4 regions of the Pseudomonas sp. SA233 genome follow, and region 4 is predicted to be linked to each of the others. Evidence: riboswitches for the same ligand, from Rfam matches in the RefSeq annotation. Region 4 holds a riboswitch; each other region holds the start of a gene.

Region 1 (2,193 bases), 940 kb from region 4:
GGCGTGTCAGCAGCAACCTGGCGGTGCCAACTCGCTGGCTGGCCAGGGCCAGTGCCGCACTCTCCGCCACGCCCCAGCAGCCACAGTGGGCATGGGCAGCGGCGGAACGGTGGCTGAGTCGGGGTTCGTAGGGTTGCAACTGCGCGGTATCGTACAACACCAAAGGCAGACCGAGGCGTTCGGCCAGTTGCTGCAAGCCGGGTTCGTCGGCCTTCAGGCTGATGCTGGCGATGCCTTGCAGGTCAGCCAACGCCAGGCCCTGGGTGGCCAGGGCCTGGCGTAGCAAGATTTGCAGCGTATCCGCCGGGCAACCCCGACGACAGCCGAAACCGGCGTAGAAGGCAGGCATCAGGCCTGGCTGGAGCGCCGGAACAGCCAGGCGCTGAGCAGGCCCAGGGCCAGCCAGAATGCGGCGTTGGTCAGCCAGGAGGCCACTTTGAACTGGGTTTCCAAGGCGGCGGGGGCCAGGCTCTCGTGCACTTCGGGTTGCGGCGCACCGATCACATGGGGAATGACCAGCAGCACAGCGCCCAGCGCCCTCAGCAACCAGTGGCGAGCGAACACCAGCAGGGCCAGGCCCAGCGCGGTGGCACTGGCGGTGCCGATCCACCAAGCCTGGCGTTGCCCCAGGTCGGCTGCGGCAGTACCTGGCAGTTCCGGCGGCAGGCCCAGGGTCGGGGCCAGGCAGAACACAGCGAAGCCGGCCAGGCCCCAGAGTGCGCCGGTGCCGGCTCGCTTGGGTTCACGCAGGCTGTACAGGGCGGTGAGAATCAGGGCGAAGCCGACCGCGACTACCAGGTTGCCGCCGGTGGTGGACAGCACTCGCTGCCAGCCGTCTTCAGGTGCCCAGGCTTCGGCGCTGTGTTCATGCGCTGCCACTTCGCCAACATGCTCGTGCTCGGCAACGGGGGCCGAGGATTCGTAGGTTTCTGCCTCGAGAATCAGTGGGGCGACCCAAAAGCTCTGCAGCAGGGTCAGCAGCAAGGCCGCCAGCAACCCGCTGAAGCCCGCGGTGCGGGCAATGCGTGTGATCATCGGGCGTACTCAGTGGCAGGGGAATGCGGCGCTGTGGCGGGTGTCGTGGGCGGCGTTGTGCACGGCCTCGATGTGCGAAAAGCCGGCGAAGTACACCAGACACAGGCCCAGCAGGCTGGCGCCGATGGCGATGACGACACGCTGGCTGAGGGTGACGGGGGTGGTAATGCTGTGTTGCTTGGCGCTGGTGACGGGCATGACGCGTTCCTCTGCTTTTTGTGGGCAACGGGCAAGCGCGGCAGCCCCGAGCGTGGCAGCCCAGGGGAATGCAACAGCGCCCGCCCACCGCGGGGTGTTCATGAACGCCAGGCCGGTCTCCGGGCTTGCGAGGAGGAGCCAGGCTCCTGGAAAGCGTCACCTTCCCATGCCGGGGATCAGGCACAGTGGTACAGACGCTTCGCTCGCTTACCGTTGCGGGGGCAGCACCGGCCTTGTCCGGCCCTGCTGGAGGGCCTGTGACGCACCGGTTTCCCGTTTCACCCCCATCGGGGGCACCTGAACGCGAGGCATAAGGAGACCATGGGGCGGGGCTGGCGTCAATTGCCCTGATGGTAGGGCTTTGGTTTTGCAGTGCCTGGGAGATCGAGCGCCGCCCGCGCGGCGCTTCGCGGCACAAGGCCGCTCCTACATCTGTTTCGGGCCAGTTACTCCTGTGAGTTCACCTCTGTCCGTCTTGTTTGTTCCATTCCGATATCGAAGGGCGCACGACTGCTCCTCATCAATCTTCAGCCAAGCACCAAGGCGGCAACCCACTTGGCACAGGAGTAATTGGCCGGAAACAGATGTAGGAGCGGCCTTGTGCCGCGAAGCGCCGCGCGGGCGGCGCTCGATCTCACAGGCGCTGAAAAGCTCAAGGCATGCACACTCAAGCCCTCATGTAAGCCGGTTCGGCCTGTAGTGGTCTATGCCGTGAGCATCCCCCCGGTCAGCCCCGGGCAAACGCCGCCAGCTTCTCGCCATCCAACCGGTAGCGCACCCACTCATCCTGCGCTTCGGCCCCCAGCTTCTGATAGAAGCCGATAGCCGGCTCGTTCCAGTCCAGTACGCTCCATTCCAGCCGTCCGCAATTCTTCGCCACCGCCTCGCGGGCGATGTGCCGCAGCAATTGCCGTCCGGCACCGTCGCCGCGCTGCTCGGGCGTTATGTACAGGTCTTCCA
Region 2 (2,193 bases), 590 kb from region 4:
GTTGATCGAACCGTCCTTGCAACGGTAGGCCTTGAGGCCCTCGAAGCACTGCTGGCCGTAGTGCAGGGCAGTGGAGCCTTCACTGATGTGCAGTACGTTGTCTTCGGTCAGGGTGCCCTTGTCCCACTCGCCATTGCGCCATACGGACAGGTAGCGTTTGTCGGTCTTGATGTAGTCGAAACCCAGCTTGTCCCAATTAATGCTTTCGTTGCTCATGACACCCTCATTGTCTTGCAAGTGCCCGATTGCTCGGGCTGCTGTTATATGCGCACCACGCCACCATAATACATCCGTGGCAGATCGGGAACGGCCAGTCACGAATTGATAGCCTGCAATGCATTTATTGCGGCACGGCGCAGGTATTGCAGCGGGGCTGCGAGGTGCTCGCCACAACATTTTCAGTGCCTGTGAGAGCGCGCGCCGCCCGCGCGGCGCTTCGCAGCACAAGGCTGCTCCTACATCTGTTTCGGGCCAGTAACGCCTGTACCAATGCGCGCGACCGCCTTGTTTGTCCGGCACGATATCGAGGTGGACACCAAGGGACCGCGCGCCTTTGCCTCAGGAATAATTGGCCCGAAACAGATGTAGGAGCAGCCTTGTGCTGCGAAGCGCCGCGCGGGCGGCGCTCGATCTCACAGGCGCTACAAGAATCGAGGCGAGCCAATGGTTGACCACCCGCCAGCCACTGCGTAGCCTTGCCACTTCGAGGTTCTTCGGCCAGGCCGAAGCTAAGACGGGAACGCGGTACAAGCCGCGGCTGCCCCCGCAACTGTAAGCACCGACAACGGATCGACACAGCCACTGCGCCCGCGCGCGGGAAGGCGTCATCCCGCCAGACCGCTGCACCAGCGGGCACATGGAACGGTGCAAGCCAGGAGACCTGCCTCGTCACGTTTTCGACTTTCAACCGGGCGGGGTGATCCGGTGGCGAACAAGCCCGGCCGGCCTGGCCTGCGGTTGTCGTCCTGCATGCCCGCGCCAATCTGCCAAGGGCAATGCGACATGAAAACACTGGCCAAGCTCCCCGTCACCATCGTCACCGGCTTCCTCGGCTCGGGCAAGACTACCTTGCTGCGCCACATGCTCGACAACGCCCAGGGCCGCCGCATTGCGGTAATCGTCAACGAGTTCGGCGAGCTGGGCATCGACGGCGAAATCCTCAAGCAGTGCAGCATCGGTTGCACCGAGGAAGAAGCCACCGGCCGCGTCTACGAGCTGGCCAACGGCTGCCTGTGCTGCACCGTGCAGGAAGAGTTCTTCCCGGTGATGCGCGAGCTGGTGGCACGCCGTGGCGACCTGGACCATATCCTCATCGAAACCAGCGGCCTGGCTCTGCCCAAACCGCTGGTGCAAGCCTTCCAGTGGCCGGAAATCCGCAATGCCTGCACCGTCGACGCGGTGATCACGGTCGTCGACAGCCCGGCCGTGGCCGCCGGCACCTTTGCCGCCTACCCGGACCAGGTCGATGCCCAGCGCAAGCTCGACCCCAACCTGGACCACGAGTCGCCGCTGCACGAACTGTTCGCCGACCAGCTGGCCAGCGCCGACCTGGTGGTGCTGAACAAGGCCGACCTGATCGACGCCGAAGGCCTGGCCAAGGTGCGCGCCGAGGTGGCCGAAGAACTGCCTCCGGCGGTCAAGGTTGTCGAGGCCAGCAGCGGCAAGCTGCCGCTGGAGGTGCTGCTGGGTGTGGGCGCCGAGTCCGAGGCGCACATCGATGGTCGCCGTACCCACCATGATTCCCACCATGACGGTGATGACCATGACGATCATGACCACGACGCCTTCGACTCCATCTCCATCGACCTGCCCGAGGCCGACGAAAGCCTGCTGCTCGACGCCCTGACCCAGCTGGTGGTGGAATTCGGCATCCTGCGTGCCAAAGGCTTCGCTGCCATCCCGGGCAAGCCGATGCGCCTGCTGGTACAAGGCGTGGGCACCCGTTTCGACAAGCACTTCGACCGCGCCTGGCGCGTCGACGAGCCGCGCATCACCCGCCTGGTGCTGATCGGCCAGGACCTCGACGCCGCCCAGCTGGAAGCGCGCCTGCGCCAGGCACTGGGCGCCTGACCCATGCACCTGCTGCGGACCCAGCCCGGCGGCTTCGTGCCGGATGACAGCATTGCCGACCTCGGCCAGACGCCCGCCGAGCTGGTGATTCTCTGCAGCGGCGATTCGCACCTGGCATTGCTC
Region 3 (2,193 bases), 810 kb from region 4:
CAGCTGCGCGTGGCGCAGGCTGCCCACCCGGTTGGCCAACACACCGGCAAACGGCAGGTCCGCCTGGTAGCGTGCCAGGCCCAGGGCCAGCGCGCCGAAGGTCTGGGCCATGGCCGTGCCGTCGATCACCGCCAGCACCGGCACGCCGAAGTGGCGCGCCAGGTCGGCGCTGGACGGCGTGCCGTCGAACAGCCCCATCACCCCTTCGATCAGGATCAGGTCGGCCTCGCCGGCGGCTTCCCACAGCAGGCGGCGGCTTTCATCGGCGCCGATCATCCACAGGTCGAGCTGGTACACCGGCGCGCCGCTGGCTCGCTCAAGGATCATCGGGTCGAGAAAGTCGGGGCCGCACTTGAACACCCGCACTTTGCGCCCAAGGTTGCGGTGCAGCCGGGCCAACGCGGCGGTGACGGTGGTCTTGCCCTGACCAGAGGCCGGTGCCGCGATCAGTACGGCAGGGCAATGGCGCGGCTGGCTCACAGTTCCACGCCCTTCTGTGCACGTATACCGGCCTGGAACGCGTGCTTGAGCATGCCCATTTCGGTAACGGTGTCGGCCAGCTCGATCATCTCGGGTTTCGCGGCACGGCCAGTGACGATCACATGCTGCATCGGTGGGCGGGCCTGGATGTCGGACAGCACCTGGTCAAGGTCGAGGTAGCCGTGCTTGAGGGCGATGTTCAGTTCATCGAGCACCACGAACTGCACGCTCGGATCTTGCAGCAACTGGCGCGAAACGGCCCAGGCTGCTTCGGCGGCGGCAATGTCGCGCTGGCGATCCTGGGTTTCCCAGGTAAAGCCCTCGCCCATCACGTGGTAGCGCACCTGCTCGGGGAAGCGGCGGAAGAACAGCTCTTCGCCGGTGCTGTTGCGGCCCTTGATGAACTGCACCACACCGCACTGCATGCCATGGCCCAGGGCGCGCGCGAGCATACCGAAGGCCGAGCTGCTCTTGCCCTTGCCGTTGCCGGTCAGCACCAGCAGCAGGCCGCATTCGTTGGGGGAATTGGCGATGCGTTCGTCGATGATCGCCTTCTTGCGCTGCATGCGCGCCAGGTGGCGTTCGTCGCGTTCGGTGGATTCGCTCATCAGGGTTCTCCGCTGGCTGTCGCCACGGCAACGCGGCGACAGGTAAAAGGCGGGCAGACGGAGAACGCGCAGGGGCCGTGGCCGTACGCCACGGTGCACCGCGCATCACCCTCCGTGATGCCGTTGGCAGTATCAGGCCGGTCTCCGGGCTTGTGAGCGGGCCTTGGCCCAGGCCTGCGCGCCTTCCCGGGTGCTGGCACCCAGTGGCCCTGCGCGGCCGCGACTCACCTACCGTTGCGGGGGCAGCGCCGGAATCGCGCCATGCTGGCACCCACCGGCTTCCCAGTTTCACCCTGCCCAGTCGGGGCTGGCAGGGCACCTGAAACACGCGCGAAGGTTAGAGGGTTGCACCGGGAGCGTCAATCGAAGCGGGCCGCTTTGCAGCCGAACAGGCTCCGCCTGGGTAATGGCCAATTCACCTGGTTGTGCCACACTGAATACAGTGATATCACATAGCCATCACTTTCAGCTGAACGCGATCACAACTACAACAGGAGAGCGCAGCATGCGAGGCCAGATCATCAACAACCCGCGCCTGGAGTTTCTTGCCCCGGTGCTGGAGCGCTGGGGCGACTGTATCGACCGCTTCAACCAGTTTGCCGGCGATGCCGAAGCACCTTACTGGCATGGCGCCGCCGCCAATACGGGGCTGCTTGCCGCAGCGGCCTGGCAAGCCGAACTGGCGGCGCTGCAGCAGTTTGCCGGCAAGAAGCAGCGCGACGAAGGTGAACACGAAGGGCGCTGCGACCTGTCGATCAGCAGTGCCGATGAAGCGCTGTACCTCAGTGTCAGTCAGCGCTGGCCAAGAATCGCGAGGCTGGACATGGCCGACGCCCTGCAGCAGACCACTGCCCTCGCGCGCCAGGTGGCCTACCCCAGCCAGTTGAAAGCTGGTGCGCTGTTCATCAGCCCGTGGAAGGCTGGCCAGCATGCCAGCCCCGAGGAACTGCAGGACCTGGTCGACGATCTGCAGAAACATACCGCCTGTGCCATCGCCTGGTACTTCCCGTATGCCTACCGCAAGTTGCACAACGAGCTGGGGCAGTATTTCCCGGGGGTGGCGTTGCTGCTCAAGCAGGCTTGAAGCAACTTCGGCTCGGGCCGG
Region 4 (2,193 bases):
CAGGGCCAAGGCCAGCACCAGCGGCGTGCCGATGGATTTTAGTTGCAGCATGGGTTCCTCGCTTTCATGTTCCGGCGGCGCACACGGCGCCTGATGGAGTCGCATTCTAAAGAGCGCAACACATCCGGAAAATTCGTATTTTCAGCGGTTATACTTCGGTTTTTACGAATCCGGAACGATACCGATGCTCAACTATCGGCAGTTGCACTACTTCTGGGCCGTGGCCAAGACCGGCAGCATCGCCCGCGCCAGCGAACAGTTGAACCTGACCCCGCAAACCATCAGCGGTCAGATCAGCCTGTTCGAGCAGACCTATGGTCTGGAGCTGTTTCAGCGCGTGGGGCGCCAGCTGGAATTGACCGAAACCGGGCGCCAGACGCTGATCTATGCCGAGCAGATGTTCCAGCTGGGAAGCGAACTGGAGGCCATGCTGCGGGCCGGCCCGCAGGAGCAGATCCTGTTCCGCGTGGGTGTGGCGGACGTGGTGCCCAAGTCCATCGTCTACCGCCTGCTGGCACCGACCATGGAGCTGGACGACGTGCTGCGCATCAACTGCCGCGAAGACAAGCTCGAACGGCTGCTGGCCGACCTGGCGATCCAGCGCCTGGACCTGGTGATTTCCGACAGCCCCATGCCCAGCCACCTGGACATCAAGGGTTATAGCCAGAAACTGGGCGAGTGTGGGTTGAGCTTCTTCGCCACCCCGGCGCTGGCACAACGCCTGGAAGGCCCCTTCCCCGCCTGCCTGCAGGATGCGCCATTGCTTATCCCCGGGCAGGAAACCGTGGTACGCAGCCGCCTGCTGCGCTGGCTGGGTGAGCAGCAGGTGCAGCCACGGATCGTGGGCGAGTTCGATGACAGTGCATTGATGCAGGCATTCGGGCAGTCGGGCAGCGGCATCTTCGTTGCGCCCAGCGTGATCGCCGAGGAAGTGTGCCGCCAGTACGGCGTGGAGCTGATCGGGCAGACCGAGGCGGTGCACGAGTCGTTCTATGCCATTTCGGTGGAGCGCAAGGTCAAGCACCCGGGGATCGTGGCGATTACCGAGGGGGCGCGACGAGAGTTGTTTCATTGGTAGCAGGCAGATTTGACGCCTCCCGCGTTTCAATGGTCATATGCCCGCCAGTTTCAGGTGCCCTGCGCCGCCGCGCGCAGGGTGAAACGGGAAGCCGGTGCGTCGTGTTGCCCACGACAAGTCCGGCGCTGCCCCCGCAACGGTAAGCGAGCGAACCCTTCGAGATACCACTGTGCACTTGCATGGGAAGGTGAAGGTTTCATGCCCCTCGCAAGCCCGGAGACCGGCCTGGAGCTTCACTTGGCAACCCGCGGTGGGCGGGCGCAGGCCGGTATCCGTGCGTGCGCCTGCGTGCACGGTGCGCCTTTGCGTGTTTTCCACCGGGATCCATTCATTCCTGCAGTAGTGGAACGACATGTCCCGTATCTTCAAGCTTCACCCCTTGGCGGCCTGCCTGGCCGTTTCCCTGCCGGCCCTGGCCGATGACCTCGAGCGACAACCACTGGCCCTGCCCTCCACGGCCATCACCGACACGCTCGACAGCCACGCCATCGACCTGGCCACACCGACCCAGGCTGGTTCGCGCCTGGGCCTCAGCGCCCTGGAGACACCGGCCAGCACCAGCAGCATCAGCGCCGAGCAGATCCAGCAGCGCAACAACCTCACCGTGCAGGACGCGGTGACCCGCTCAGCAGGCATCAGCTACATCGGCTCCCCTGGCGACGGCGGCACGGGGCTGTCCGCCCGCGGTTTTACCGGGCACGGCTCGGTGATGACCTTGTTCGACGGCGCACGCCTGTACACCGGTGCCGGCACCCAGACGTTCCCGGTCGACCCGTGGATGGTCGAGCGCATCGATGTCATTCGCGGCCCGGCTTCGGTGCTGTATGGCGAAGGCGCCACCGGGGCGGTGGTCAACGTGATCCCGAAAAAGCCGTTTGCCGGCGAGGTACGCAACCACCTGCGCCTGGGCTACGGTTCGTGGGACCGCCAGCAGCTCGGCCTGGACAGCGGCGGCAGCCTCGGTGAGCGCCTGAGCTACCGCCTGGCCCTGAACCAGCAAACCGGTAACGGTTGGGTCGACCGCACCCCGTCACGCAGCCTGGCGCTGAGCGCCGCGCTGCGCTTCGATGCCAGCGACGACCTCAGCTTCACCCTCGCTCACGACCGCGGCGATG

The links. Region 4 has a riboswitch for cobalamin ahead of M1D87_RS09975 (TonB-dependent receptor). Riboswitches for the same ligand answer to the same signal wherever they lie in the genome.
Region 1: it holds a riboswitch for cobalamin, as region 4 does, so the genes downstream of both, M1D87_RS14525 (CbtB domain-containing protein) here and M1D87_RS09975 (TonB-dependent receptor) in region 4, are expected to answer to the same signal.
Region 2: it holds a riboswitch for cobalamin, as region 4 does, so the genes downstream of both, cobW (cobalamin biosynthesis protein CobW) here and M1D87_RS09975 (TonB-dependent receptor) in region 4, are expected to answer to the same signal.
Region 3: it holds a riboswitch for cobalamin, as region 4 does, so the genes downstream of both, cobO (cob(I)yrinic acid a,c-diamide adenosyltransferase) here and M1D87_RS09975 (TonB-dependent receptor) in region 4, are expected to answer to the same signal.

The regions. Positions count from the first base shown of each region.
Region 1 is NZ_CP096449.1:3,112,624-3,114,816, reverse strand. Features, by position in the region: gene M1D87_RS14535 (cobalamin biosynthesis protein) at 1-349, opposite strand, end outside; gene M1D87_RS14530 (CbtA family protein) at 349-1,035, opposite strand; gene M1D87_RS14525 (CbtB domain-containing protein) at 1,045-1,233, opposite strand; cobalamin riboswitch at 1,327-1,549, opposite strand; gene M1D87_RS14520 (GNAT family N-acetyltransferase) at 1,961-2,193, opposite strand, start outside.
Region 2 is NZ_CP096449.1:2,759,370-2,761,562, forward strand. Features, by position in the region: gene M1D87_RS12900 (branched-chain amino acid aminotransferase) at 1-216, opposite strand, end outside; cobalamin riboswitch at 690-902, shown strand; gene cobW (cobalamin biosynthesis protein CobW) at 1,003-2,070, shown strand; gene cobN (cobaltochelatase subunit CobN) at 2,074-2,193, shown strand, end outside.
Region 3 is NZ_CP096449.1:1,358,447-1,360,639, reverse strand. Features, by position in the region: gene M1D87_RS06330 (cobyrinate a,c-diamide synthase) at 1-480, opposite strand, end outside; gene cobO (cob(I)yrinic acid a,c-diamide adenosyltransferase) at 477-1,088, opposite strand; cobalamin riboswitch at 1,207-1,426, opposite strand; gene M1D87_RS06320 (hypothetical protein) at 1,594-2,172, shown strand.
Region 4 is NZ_CP096449.1:2,171,037-2,173,229, reverse strand. Features, by position in the region: gene M1D87_RS09985 (hypothetical protein) at 1-51, opposite strand, end outside; gene nhaR (transcriptional activator NhaR) at 185-1,078, shown strand; cobalamin riboswitch at 1,114-1,321, shown strand; gene M1D87_RS09975 (TonB-dependent receptor) at 1,431-2,193, shown strand, end outside.